Regions from separate parts of the Acidovorax radicis genome, predicted to be linked through region 2. Evidence: riboswitches for the same ligand, from Rfam matches in the RefSeq annotation. Region 2 holds a riboswitch; the other holds the start of a gene.
The links. A riboswitch is a leader RNA that binds a small molecule or an ion and turns the genes downstream of it on or off. The one in region 2 is predicted to bind S-adenosylhomocysteine.
Positions count from the first base shown of each region.

Region 1: linked by a shared signal. The riboswitch ahead of ahcY (adenosylhomocysteinase) and the one ahead of metH (methionine synthase) in region 2 are both predicted to bind S-adenosylhomocysteine.

Region 1 covers NZ_CP075184.1:4,288,097-4,294,765, reverse strand. Annotated here, with positions in the region: gene KI609_RS19630 (acyltransferase family protein) at 1-2,185, opposite strand, end outside; gene KI609_RS19625 (peptide chain release factor 3) at 2,198-3,826, opposite strand; S-adenosyl-L-homocysteine riboswitch at 4,091-4,170, shown strand; gene ahcY (adenosylhomocysteinase) at 4,237-5,670, shown strand; gene KI609_RS19615 (TlyA family RNA methyltransferase) at 5,788-6,669, shown strand, end outside.
Region 2 covers NZ_CP075184.1:250,389-257,057, forward strand. Annotated here, with positions in the region: gene KI609_RS01085 (sigma-54 interaction domain-containing protein) at 1-1,000, shown strand, start outside; S-adenosyl-L-homocysteine riboswitch at 1,112-1,209, shown strand; gene metH (methionine synthase) at 1,275-3,989, shown strand; gene KI609_RS01095 (RidA family protein) at 4,109-4,498, opposite strand; gene KI609_RS01100 (LysR family transcriptional regulator) at 4,641-5,555, shown strand; gene KI609_RS01105 (sensor domain-containing diguanylate cyclase) at 5,867-6,669, shown strand, end outside.

The DNA.
Region 1 (6,669 bases), 960 kb from region 2:
ATTGCGCCGGAGCAATCGCGATGCGGGCAGACCGAATTGAACCGGTTTTCCGAAGCCCTCCATAGACGAGCCAAACAATAGATAGCCCTACTGTTGCCAACTCGAAGAAGCGGAGCTTGCGAAGAGAACTACCAAAAGCCTCGATTTGCGCAGGATGATGTGCTAGCCACCACCATAACTTGCGCGCAAAAAACGCCATTGAGTCAGCGATGGACATTGACTGCAGCTGCCAGATTGCCGCTTGGCGCGTTGCCCAGTCCGCCGCGAGCGAATGTGAGTGCCCCGCTTGGTTGGCCAACGCAGCCATCAGATTGACATCGAAATCAAAACCTAAAAATCCCGGTTCCGCCCCCTGGAACAGTGGATGTGTGCCTAAATAAAGCCCAATACCTGAGCCTGTTCCTAAACCCCACAGACCAAAAACTACACCGTTTTTAATAATCAGTGCGAGCGGAATAACTAAGCCAAACCCCAGGCTCATTGCGACGGTCGGTATTCGATGTTTCCACCCTGTAGCAGAAATTACTTTTTTAGATAATGCCCAGTATGCCAAGCAGCACAGGCAACCTAACAATGCGGCAGGCGCAATGAATTGAAAGACGGGTCGCGCTAACAAAGTAATTGTCAACATGCAAGCACCCTGTGCTACCGCAGACATGGATCGTTCTTTTCCCAACATGATGCGGGCCGCAGCATGCATCCAACCAAAAACTCCAAATAAATAAAGCGGCTCCGTCATCTCTGTCGGGAAATAGCGCACTAGCTCGGGCGATAGAAGGAGGAGCATTGCAACGACTCCCGCGCGATAGCCCCCCAGTAGAAGGCAGGTGCGCCACAAGAACCACACGCAGCCGATCCATAAGCCCATGTTGGCGATACGGATCCACGTGGTGTCGACACCCCAAAGTGCAGGCCACAGATAGGCTAGCGGCGTTACTCGGTAGCTCTCTGGTTGCAGTAGAAAGGTCCACCCTTGGTTTAGCAGCGCCCGGGCTGCAGGTAGATAGGAATAAGCTGGATCTACTAAAACAGGAGCATCCAGACGCTTGAGGCAAAAACGCAGCCCAACGATACATGCGACAAGCGGCCACAGTCCAGCCCATGGCAATTCTCTCAGTCCGGTTTGGGCGCGTCGTAGCAAAGAAATATGAAACGCGGATTGCTGGCGGCTAGGCTTGAATTTCAGCGCTTGCTTCTCGATCATGTGCCAACTCATATAGGCCAGCGCCACGGTGGCTAGCAGTACCAAGGTAAGCGTGCCCGCAAATCCGAAATCTGGCCACATATGTTGGATAACAGCCTGCTGAACCGGAAAGGCGAACAGGTAAATGCCATAGGACGGATCTCCCCAGCGTCCTGCGCGGCGAAGGAAAGGCGTGGATCGTGTGGCTGCATAAATGATCAAAAGCGGCAGGCCGACCAACAATGCACTATGACGCCAACCCATGGCCCACGTGAAAGCGAAGATGGCGCCGATGGCGGCAGCCCAAAGGGCAGGCCTTCGACTCCAATAAGGCTCTAGCGCTTGCAATGCGGCGCCAGCGAGGAAAAATGCGCTGAGTTCTTTCCCGTAGTTAACGGTGCCGATCAAATCTGCATTACTGCGGATTAGGAACCAGGATATGAGAAGTGCAACACATGAAAGGAAAACGAGGCGATATTTGAGCAGCCCGATCAACCCCGCCAACCCGAGGAATACGTAGCAGCGTACTTCAATGGGAATTGTCCAAAGTGAGCCGTTCACACTGAGTGGGTAGGGATTGTTCTCAAAAACCCCCGGCAATACGAAGTGGACCTTCATCCAAACGCCATACAGGTAGTTCGCTGTGGCTCTGTGCGTCAGGTATTCAGTTAGTGGCAATTCCGTGACCCAAGCACCGAGTACGTAGGCGGTGGTGACGATGCAGAACGTCAACGCGGGCCAGATACGTAGAAAGCGCCGCAAAGCAAATCGCCATATGTTCGGGTCCCGTTGCCAACTGGCGGCGACCAAATAACCGCTGATAACAAAGAAGATGGTGACCGCGAGTCCGCCAACGCTATGGATGCCAAAAAAAGAGGGCTCCGTCTGACCAGTCAGGGCGTATTGATGACTGATCAGCACCATGCAAGCCGCAAAAATGCGGATGGCGTCGAAATTGTTTCCGGTATGTGGGGCTTGCGCGGACGATTGTGCTGTGCTCATGGTAGGGAACGGTCAAGCATTGGCCTGCAGCGCCAACCCCGCATGCTCCCGCAGCGGATGAAAATGAATCTTCGGAAACCGCTCCTGTGCCAGCCGAACGTCATACGGCGAGGTGCACAGATACGCCAGCGTGTCCGCTGCATCGTGCGCCAGGCGCAGGGGGTAGGCGTCGGTGAAGGCGCGCAGGTCGACCGCGTTATCGGCCGTGATCCAGCGCGCACCGGTGTACTGACAGCCTTCCAGGCGCACGTCGGCGTCGTATTCGGCCTTGAGGCGGTGTTGCACCACTTCAAACTGCAGTTGCCCCACGGCGCCCAGCAGCATGTTGCCGCCGGCGTCGGGCTTGAAGACCTGGATGGCGCCTTCCTCGCCCAGCTGGGCGAGGCCCTGCTGTAGCTGCTTGGTGCGCAACGGGTTCTTGAGCACCACGGTCATGAACATTTCGGGCGCGAAGAAGGGCAGGCCGGTGAACTGCAGGTTGGCGCCGTCGGTAATGGTGTCTCCCAACTGCACGCCGCCGTGGGTGGTGAAGCCGATGATGTCGCCTGCAAAGGCTTCTTCGACGGCTTCGCGGCGCTGGCTCATGAAAGTCACCACCGAGGTGGGACGCAGTTCTTTGCCGGTGCGTTGCACCTTGAGTTTCATGCCGGGCATGTATTTGCCCGAGGCCACGCGCACAAATGCGATGCGGTCGCGGTGGTTGGCGTCCATGTTGGCCTGCACCTTGAAGACCACGCCGGCAAAGCCTTCGTCCTCGGGCTGGATGGTCTTGACCACCGGCTGCTTGTTGACTTGCAGCGTGCTGATGCGCGGGCCGGGCGGGGGCGACATGTCCACCACGGCGTCCAACACCTCCATGACACCGAAGTTGTTCACGCCAGAGCCGAAAAACACGGGCGTGAGTTTGCCCGCCAGGAAGTCTTCGTGGTTCCAGGCGGCAGACGCCCCGACGGCCAGTTCCATGCTCTCGAGTGCATCGTCAAACGACGGTCCAAAGCGCTTGCGCAGTCGATCGGCCTCGGTCAGTGGCACCACTTCGAAGTCTTTGGGGCCGCGATCGCTGCCCGGCGTGAACACGGTCATGGTCTGCGTGCGCAGATTGATGATGCCGCCAAAACTCTTGCCCTGGCCTACGGGCCAGGTGATGGGGCAGCAGGGCATGCCGAGTTCGCGCTCGACCTCGTCGAGGATGTCGAGCGGGTCGCGCACCTCGCGGTCCATTTTGTTGACGAAGGTGATGATGGGGGTATCGCGCTGGCGGCAGACCTCGATCAGGCGGCGCGTTTGCGCTTCCACGCCGTTGGCGGCGTCGATCACCATCAGGGCCGAGTCCACGGCCGTGAGCACGCGGTAGGTGTCTTCCGAGAAGTCCTTGTGGCCGGGCGTGTCGAGCAGGTTGATCACATGGTCGCGGTAGAGCATCTGCATGACCGACGAGGCCACTGAGATGCCGCGCTGCTTTTCGATCTCCATCCAGTCGGAGGTTGCGTGGCGGCTTGCTTTGCGGCCCTTGACGGCGCCGGCGATCTGGATCGCGCCCGAGAACAGCAGCAGCTTTTCCGTCAGCGTCGTTTTACCGGCGTCGGGGTGGGAAATGATGGCAAAGGTGCGGCGGCGCCGGGTTTCGGAGGCGTAAGACACAGGGGGATTTCCAGAAGAAGGTCGGGGCGTGCACTGCGGCAGGTGGCGCGGTAGGCGCACAGGCGCCCGGATGCGCGGATTTTACCGGGCACCCGCGCCCCGTTCTCCGCGATCCGCGCTAAACCGTTGCAGCATGGGCCTGCGCAAGGTTCGCACGCGGCAAATGGGGGTGGGCACGCAGATGCACCGCGCAGGAAATGGTGTGAATGGGGAGTGAGTGTGCGTGCCGATGGCCTGCGGTGCGCCGGTGCTTTTATAATGCGCCGATCCGAGGAGCGTTGCAGCGCCCCCAGCAAAGGCGGGGCGTGAGGCTCGGAGTCATTCAGCAACGACGCTCATCCACTTCTCGTGTGGTGAGCTTTTCACACCCCGATCAGTGGTTTTTCAAACACGCTTTGGAGCACACCATCATGAACGCACGCGTCAACGCCCCGGTCAACACCGACTGCAGCATCACCGACATCGGCCTGGCCGCTTGGGGCCACAAGGAAATCCGCATCGCCGAAACCGAAATGCCGGGCCTGATGGCTATCCGTGAAGAATTTGCTGCCAGCCAGCCCCTGAAGGGCGCCCGTATCACCGGCAGCCTGCACATGACCATCCAGACCGCTGTGCTGATCGAGACGCTGCAAGCGCTCGGCGCCAAGGTGCGCTGGGCGTCATGCAACATTTTCAGCACCCAGGACCACGCCGCCGCTGCCATTGCTGCCAATGGCACGCCGGTGTTCGCCGTCAAGGGTGAGTCGCTGGCCGATTACTGGGATTACACGCACCGTATTTTCGAGTTCGGTGCCAAGGGCGCTGAAGGCGAAGGCCCGAACATGATCCTGGACGACGGCGGCGATGCCACCATGCTGATGCATCTGGGACAGAAGGCCGAGAAGGACCTGTCGGTGCTGGACAAGCCCACCAGTGAAGAAGAAACCATCCTCTTCGCCGCCATTCGCGCCAAGCTGGCGGTGGATGCCACCTGGTACACACGCAAGTCGGCCGAGATCATTGGCGTGACCGAAGAAACGACGACGGGCGTGCACCGCCTGAACGAAATGTCGGCCAAGGGCACATTGCTGTTCCGCGCGATCAATGTGAACGACTCGGTCACCAAGAGCAAGTTCGACAACCTGTATGGCTGCCGCGAGTCTCTGGTGGATGGCATCAAGCGCGCCACCGACGTGATGATCGCTGGAAAGGTCGCTTGTGTGGCGGGTTACGGCGACGTGGGCAAGGGCTCGGCCCAGGCGCTGCGTGCACTGAGCGCGCAAGTCTGGGTGACCGAAATCGACCCGATCAACGCCCTGCAGGCAGCGATGGAAGGCTACAAGGTCGTGACGATGGAATACGCCGCCGACAAGGCGGACATCTTCGTCACCACCACGGGTAACAAGGATGTGATCCGCCACGAGCACATGGCCGCCATGAAGGACCAGGCCATCGTCTGCAACATTGGCCACTTCGACAACGAAATCGACGTAGCGTCGATGGAAAAGTACGAGTGGGAAGAGATCAAGCCGCAGGTAGACCACATCACCTTCCCCGATGGCAAGAAGATCATCTTGCTGGCCAAGGGCCGCCTGGTGAACCTGGGTTGTGGCACGGGCCACCCCAGCTTTGTGATGAGCGCGTCGTTCGCCAACCAGACCATTGCGCAGATCGAGCTGTTCACCAAGCCTGCTGCCTACCAGGCTGGCAAGGTTTATGTGCTGCCCAAGTCGCTCGACGAAAAGGTGGCGCGCCTGCACCTGAAGAAGGTCGGCGCCATGCTGACCGAGCTGACGGATGCACAGGCCGCCTATATTGGTGTGAGCAAGAACGGGCCGTACAAGGCCGAAACCTACCGCTATTGATCGGCGGGTGAGCCGCATGCAGGCGTTAGCCTGCATGCATGTTTGCTTCAAAAAACATAGCTGCTAGCGCTTGTCCAATAAGCGCTAGGGGCTAATTTGACTCCAAAGGATGGCGCGATGCGCGCAGACGTGTTTTTGGTGGAGCGCGGCCATGCCGCCACCCGGTCCCAGGCACAGCGGCTCATTGCAGCCGGTGTGCAGTGGCGACTCTCGCAGGGATTGCCTTGGCAGAAGGTGACAAAAAACGGCGATGACATTCCTGGCATCGCCGAGGTCGAATTGCTCGACAGCGCCGAAGCCCGGTACCTCTCGCGCGGTGGGCTCAAGCTGGAGGGCGCTCTCAAGGCCACGGGGCTGGCGGTGGCCGGTTGGCGTTGCCTGGACGTGGGCCAGAGCACGGGCGGCTTTACCGACTGCCTGCTTCAGCAGGGCGCAGCGCAGGTCATTGGTGTGGATGTAGGCCATGGCCAGTTGCACGAGCGCCTGCGCAGCGACGTGCGCGTGGTGGGCGTGGAGGGCCTGAACGCCCGCGCCATGACGGCCGAGTCGCTGCAGGAAGCGTGCGAAGAAGCGCTGTGTGAGCGTGTGGAGCAAGACCCCGATGACAACGACACCCAGCCGGTCGCGCCCTATAGCTGGATGCGCAATGGCGGCCTGGTGGACGAGGAATACGACGACAGCGACGATGCCAAGGAGCAGGACGTGGAGGCCTTCAAGGCCGAACGGGTTGCCAGGGAGAATTCCCGCGCCGAGGGGGCACTGCCCACCGTGCGCCGTCGCAGGGAAGGCCGCGAAGCCGTGGACATCACGCCCGCGTTCGACCTCGTCACCGGCGATTTGTCCTTCATCTCCCTTACGCTGGTTTTGCCTGCCCTGGTGCCGTTGATGAAACCCGAAAGTGCATTGCTCATGCTGGTCAAGCCGCAATTTGAATTGCAACCGGGCCAGGTGGGCAAAGGCGGTATCGTGCGGGATGAAGCCTTGTATGGGGTGGTGGAA
Region 2 (6,669 bases):
GGCAGACGCGCAGGGGATGATCGGGCGTTCGCCGCCATTCCAGGCGGTGCTGGAGCTCATCGCCCGCGTGGGCCCATCGCAGGCCAGCGTGTTGCTGCTGGGCGAGTCCGGCACAGGCAAGGAGCTGGCGGCGCGGGCCGTGCACCAGGCGAGCCACAGGGCCTCCCGTGCGCTGGTGGCTGTGGACTGCGCCAGCCTGCCCGAGACCCTGTTCGAGAGCGAGCTGTTTGGCCACGAGAAAGGCGCCTTCACGGGCGCTCACGCCGCGCGGGCCGGGCTGGTGGAGGCCGCGCATGGCGGCACCCTGTTTCTGGACGAAGTGGGCGACATCCCGATGACCATGCAGGTCAAGCTGCTGCGCCTGCTCGAAAGCGGCACCTACCGCCGCGTGGGGCAGACCGAGCTGCGCCGCGCGGACATTCGTGTGGTGGCCGCGACCCACCGCAACCTCAAGGCCATGGTGGCCGAGGGGCGGTTTCGCGAAGACCTGTATTACCGGCTCAGCACCTTCCCTATCCTGCTGCCCGCATTGCGTGACCGGGCCGAAGACATCGCCCTGCTGGCCCACGCCCTGCTCGAGCGCGTGGCACCAGGCCGCGCGCTCGCCATGGCCCCCGCCGCCATGCGCCGCCTGGCGCAACATCCCTTTCCGGGCAATGTGCGCGAGCTGCGCAACGTGCTGGAGCGCGCCGCCCTGCTGACAGACGGCGCCATCGTGACCGCGCCCACCATCGAACGGTCGCTCGCCTTCGATGCCTTCGACGGCAGCGGTGCACAGGCGCTTGTGGGGGTATTCCAGGGCGCGGCCGGGCCTCACGCATCCCACGCACGGCGCGATGCCACGCTGCGCAGCGTGGAAGACGCGGCACTGCGCTTGGCCCTGAGCACCACGGCCGCAACACGCCAGGAGCTGGCGCGGGCGTTGGGTATCAGCACCCGCACGCTCTATCGCAAACTGCGTGCGCTGGGCGATCAAAGCGGAGTGGGTGAAAACGGCTAAGAGAACCCGCAGCGACTGCGGCGCAACCGGGCAGCGTCGAACAACGGCGCGCGCAGGGCCTTATGCAGGCGGGGCGCTGGCATGGTTCTGCATTCCCTTAAAATCCGCCGTCCCCCCGAGGAGCGTTGCAACGCCCGCCGACCATCTTCGGCGGTGCCGTCAGGCTCGGGCAGGATTTGGCCGCCACGATTGAACGACGCTCACCTGTTTCAAATAACCGATTGCGCAGGTGAGCCTTATGTCTGCTGTTTTGTCCGCTGTATCTCCCCCCCCCATGAAGCTGTCCGGCCTGGAGCCCGTCTCCATTGGCGAGGGCAGCCTGTTCGTCAACATCGGCGAGCGCACCAACGTCACGGGTTCCAAGGCGTTTGCGCGCATGATCCTGAACGGCCAGTACGAAGAGGCCCTGGCCGTGGCGCGCCAGCAGGTCGAGAACGGCGCGCAGGTCATCGACATCAACATGGACGAGGCCATGCTCGACAGCAAGGCGGCCATGGTGCGTTTTCTGCAGCTGATCGCGTCCGAGCCCGACATTGCGCGTGTGCCCATCATGGTGGACAGCTCCAAGTGGGAGGTGATCGAGGCCGGGCTGCGCTGCATCCAGGGCAAGGGCATCGTCAACTCCATCAGCATGAAAGAAGGCGTCGAGGCGTTCAAGCGCCAGGCCAAGCTCGTCAAGCGCTATGGGGCGGCGGCCGTGGTGATGGCGTTCGACGAACAAGGCCAGGCCGACACCTATGCGCGCAAGATCGAGATCTGTGAGCGCGCCTACCGCATCCTGGTCGATGAAGTGGGCTTTGCGCCCGAAGACATCATCTTCGACCCCAACATCTTTGCCGTGGCCACCGGCATCGAAGAGCACAACAACTACGCGGTCGACTTCATCGAGGCTGTGCGCTGGATCAAGCAGCACCTGCCGGGGGCCAAGGTGTCGGGCGGCGTGTCGAATGTGTCGTTCAGCTTCCGCGGCAACGACCCGGTGCGCGAGGCCATCCACACGGTGTTCCTGTACCACGCCATCCAGGCGGGCATGGACATGGGCATCGTCAACGCGGGCATGGTGGGCGTGTACGACGACCTGGAGCCCGTGCTGCGTGAGCGTGTGGAAGACGTGGTGCTCAACCGCCGCCCCGACGCGGGTGAGCGCCTGGTGGAGATCGCCGAAACCGCCAAGAGCGGCGCCAAGGACGAGAGCAAGAAGCTCGAATGGCGCGGAACGCCCGAGCACCCCAAGACCGTGGGTGAGCGCCTGTCGCACGCGCTGGTGCATGGCATCACCGACTTCATCACCGAAGACACCGAAGAGGCTTACCGCGCCATCCTGGCCAAGGGCGGCCGCCCGCTGCACGTCATTGAAGGCCCGCTCATGGACGGCATGAACGTGGTGGGCGACCTGTTTGGCGCCGGCAAGATGTTTTTGCCCCAGGTGGTGAAAAGCGCCCGCGTGATGAAGTCTGCCGTGGCCCACCTCATTCCCTACATCGAAGAAGAAAAACGCCAGGACGAAGCCGCCGGGCGCGACGTGCGCAGCAAGGGCAAGATCATCATCGCCACCGTCAAGGGTGACGTGCACGACATTGGCAAGAACATCGTCACCGTGGTCTTGCAGTGCAACAACTTCGAAGTGGTGAACATGGGCGTGATGGTGCCCTGCCACGAGATCCTGGCACGCGCCAAGGTCGAAGGGGCCGACATCGTGGGCCTGTCAGGCCTGATCACCCCCAGCCTCGAAGAGATGCAGTACGTGGCGGGCGAGATGCAGAAGGACGAGCACTTTCGCATCAAGAAAATCCCGCTGCTCATCGGCGGCGCCACCTGCAGCCGTGTGCACACCGCCGTCAAGATCGCCCCGCACTACGAAGGCCCCGTGGTCTATGTGCCCGACGCCTCGCGCAGCGTGAGCGTGGCGCAGAGCCTGCTGGGCGATGGCGTCGAGAGCTACGTGGCAGAGGTCAACGCCGACTACGACAAGGTGCGCACCCAGCACGCCAACAGAAAGCAGACCCCGCTGTGGCCCCTGACCAAGATCCGCGCCAACAAGACCCCGGTGGACTGGAGCCATTACCAGCCCACTGTGCCGCGCGCGCTGGGCCGCCGGGTGTTCAGTAATTTCGACCTGGCCGAGCTGGCCAAATACATCGACTGGGGCCCTTTCTTTCAGACCTGGGACCTGGCCGGCCCGTACCCCGCCATCCTCCAAGACGAGATCGTGGGCGAAGAGGCCACGCGCGTGTTTGCCGACGGCCAGGCCATGCTGAAAAAAATCATTGAAGGCCGCTGGCTCACGGCGTCGGGTGTGTTGGCGCTGTACCCCGCCAATTCCGTCAACGATGACGACATCGAGTTCTACACCGACGAATCGCGCACCGAGGTCGCCATGACCTGGTATGGCCTGCGCCAGCAGGCCGAGAAACACGTCATCGACGGCGTGACGCGCCCCAGCCGGTGCCTCGCCGACTTTGTGGCCCCCAAAAGCAGCGGCATTGCCGACTATGCCGGCATGTTCGCCGTGACCGGTGGCCTGGGAGTGGAAAAGCGCGAGAAGGCCTTTATCGACGCCTTTGACGACTACTCCGCCATCCTGTTCAAGAGCCTCGCCGACCGCCTGGCCGAGGCCTTTGCCGAGTGCCTGCACCAGCGCGTGCGCACGGACCTGTGGGGCTACGCCGCCAACGAAAATCTTGGCAGCGCCGACATGATTGCCGAGAAATACCAAGGCATCCGCCCAGCGCCCGGCTATCCCGCCTGCCCCGACCACAGTGCCAAGACCGACCTCTTTCGTGTGCTGCAGTGCGAAGACATCGGCATGCAACTCACCGAAAGCCTGGCCATGATGCCCGCCGCCAGCGTGAGCGGCTTCTACATCGGCCACCCGGACAGCGTGTATTTCAACGTGGGCAAGATTGGTGAGGACCAGCTGCACGACATGGCCGAACGCCGGGGCATGGATGAGGCGGTGTTGGCGCGGCTGCTGGCGCCTATTCTGTGATGCTATTGATTGTGTAGCTGTTGGCGCTTATCAATAAAGCGCTTAAGGCCAATTTGGCTTGATAAATGGCTCTGCGGATGCGCCTTTTGGTTTCTGCCAGAGCCGCGTCTTCCGCCGAGTTACGGCAGCTTCGCAATCACCTTGATCTCGAACTGAAACCCATACAGCCACGTCACGCCAATGCCGGTGAGCGTGGGGTAGGGCGCCTCGCCCCAGAACTCGGGCACGATGCTCCACACCGCCTCGAAATTCGCCTCGGGGTTCACCACGAACATCGTTACATCCACCACGTCGTCAAACGTGCACCCCGCAGCCTGCAACACCGCGTTCAGGTGGACAAACGCCAGGCGGACCTGTGCCTTCAGGTCCGGCTCAGGCGAGCCGTCCTCGCGACTGCCCACCTGGCCTGAGACAAACAGAAACCCGTTGGACCGAACCGCCGGCGAATAGCGGTTGCGTTCATACAGCGCCTGGCGCCCGGCAGGAAACACCACATCACGTTGGGCCATCAAAAACTCCTTCTGTCCGTCAATCAAATGCGATGAAGGCACTGTAGAAGCGCGCGCCGCCCGGATAAACAGGCAAGCCTGTCCACCACTGTTTTTAGAATCCAAACAATCGGCGCCAAGCGCCTTCCCACACAAGTGCACCATGGACCGTTTTGACGCAATGCTGGCCTTTGCCCGCGTGGTGGAATCCGGCAGCTTTACCAAGGCCGCCCACACCTTGCACATGAGCCGCACCACCATCACGCAGCTCGTGCAGCAACTGGAGGACCGCCTGCGCGTGAAGCTGCTGCACCGCACCACACGGCGTGTGCAAGTCACCGTCGATGGCGCCGCGTACTACGAACGTGTGGTGCGCTTGCTAGCCGACCTGGATGACGCCGAAACCAGCCTCTCCGCAGCATCGTGCGCGCCGCGCGGCCGCCTGCGGGTGGATGTGCCAAGCCCCCTGGCCCGGCTCGTCCTCATCCCCGCGCTGCCCGCATTCCACGTGCAGTACCCCGACATCCTCATCCACATGGGTGTGAGCGACCGCCCCGTGGACATGATTGGCGACAACGTGGACTGCGTGGTGCGCGGAGGCTCCATCACCAATCCCTCGCTGGTTGCGCGCCATGTGGGTGACCTGCAGTTGCGCGTATACGCCGCCCCCAGCTACTTGCAGCGCGCTGGCATGCCGGACCACCCGCAGGTGCTGGAAGGCCCGCACCATCGCACCGTGGGGTTTCTGTGGGCGCGCACGGGCCAGCCACTGCCGTTTGATATGCGCCGTGGCACCGAACACGTGCGCGCCCAGGGCCACGACATCTGCGCGGTGGACGACGGCAACGCCTACCTGGCCGCAGGGTTGGCGGGCCTGGGCGTGCTCTGGCTGCCCGACTACATGGCCCGTCCCCATGTGGCCACCGGCGAACTGGTGCCCCTGCTGCAGGACTGGACGCTGGAGCCGATGCCCCTGTACGTGGCCTACCCACCCCAACGCCATGTGAGCGCCAAGTTGCGGGTGTTCATTGATTGGGTGGTGGGGTTGATGGCGCTGCATGCGCCGCTTCAGGGATGAAGCTATCAAATCAATAGCTTCTCCCGCTTGATGGGTGCGCTCAGGCAGTAACCACAACCCTTGGTGTGCAGCCCACGTACCGTGGCTTGACGGGCGTGTTACACACACTTACCATTCGCGCTCGACGGATCCCTGTCGCTCCAAGCAACCGTTGTGTGAATCGCGCAGCGCGTGCGCTGCAGCCGCACTTGGCGTGGCGATTCGCGCTGTTGCATTCTGGGAGCGTTAATCGGGGTTTCTCTCAGGCGCGCCTTGGCACCCTCACCGCGGATCTGCGGCCGTCGCCGCTGCCTTTTCATTTGCGCTCATCCATGGTTGCCACTGTTGTCCTCGGCATGCTCTGCGTGCACCTTCTGTGCTTTAGCGGGATGTTCATGCTGATCAGCACCCGGCTGCGTGGCAGGAAGATGGGTACCGATGTCTTTGCCATTGGCAGTCTCTTGCTGGGTTTGGCCTACGTGTTGCAGCTTCTGGACGCCCCCCGGACCTGGGGGCTGATGAGCGTCGTCAACCACACCCTGACGCTGTGCGCCCCCGTGGCTTATGGGCTGGGCGCAGCCAGGTTTTTTGATCGACCGGTTTCTGTGGTGCGCCCCCTGCTTGCCTTGGCCGGGGGCTACACCGTAGCGCAGGTGTTGGTGCAAGCAATGCTCGGATCGGAGGCCCGCTATGCATTGCTGGCCGCTGCATGTGCCTTGCTCTTTGTGGTGATGGCGGTGGTCTTGCTCTATGGCATGCGCACGTTTGCGAGGCATCTGCGTGCCGAGATGGCCGTGTTTGCCGCCCTGATCGGTGGCCTCGGTGCCATGAATGCGGCGAAGTGTGTGTTGATTCTCTCGGGCGGGCTGGACAGCCTCGACATGGGTCACCCCTTCCAGACGGCGTTCTACATCTACATGTCGTTCCTGGGGACGGTGCTTCCGCCGGCGGTGGTGTGGTTGGTTCTGCACCGCTTGACGGATGATCTGCGGGTCATGGCGGTGCATGACCCGCTCACCGGGGTGCTCAACCGGCGCGGTCTGGCGGATGCGCTGGATGCATATTTCCGCTCACGCCCAGCAGCAAAGGCGCACTTGTTGATGGTGGATATAGATCATTTCAAGCGTATCAACGA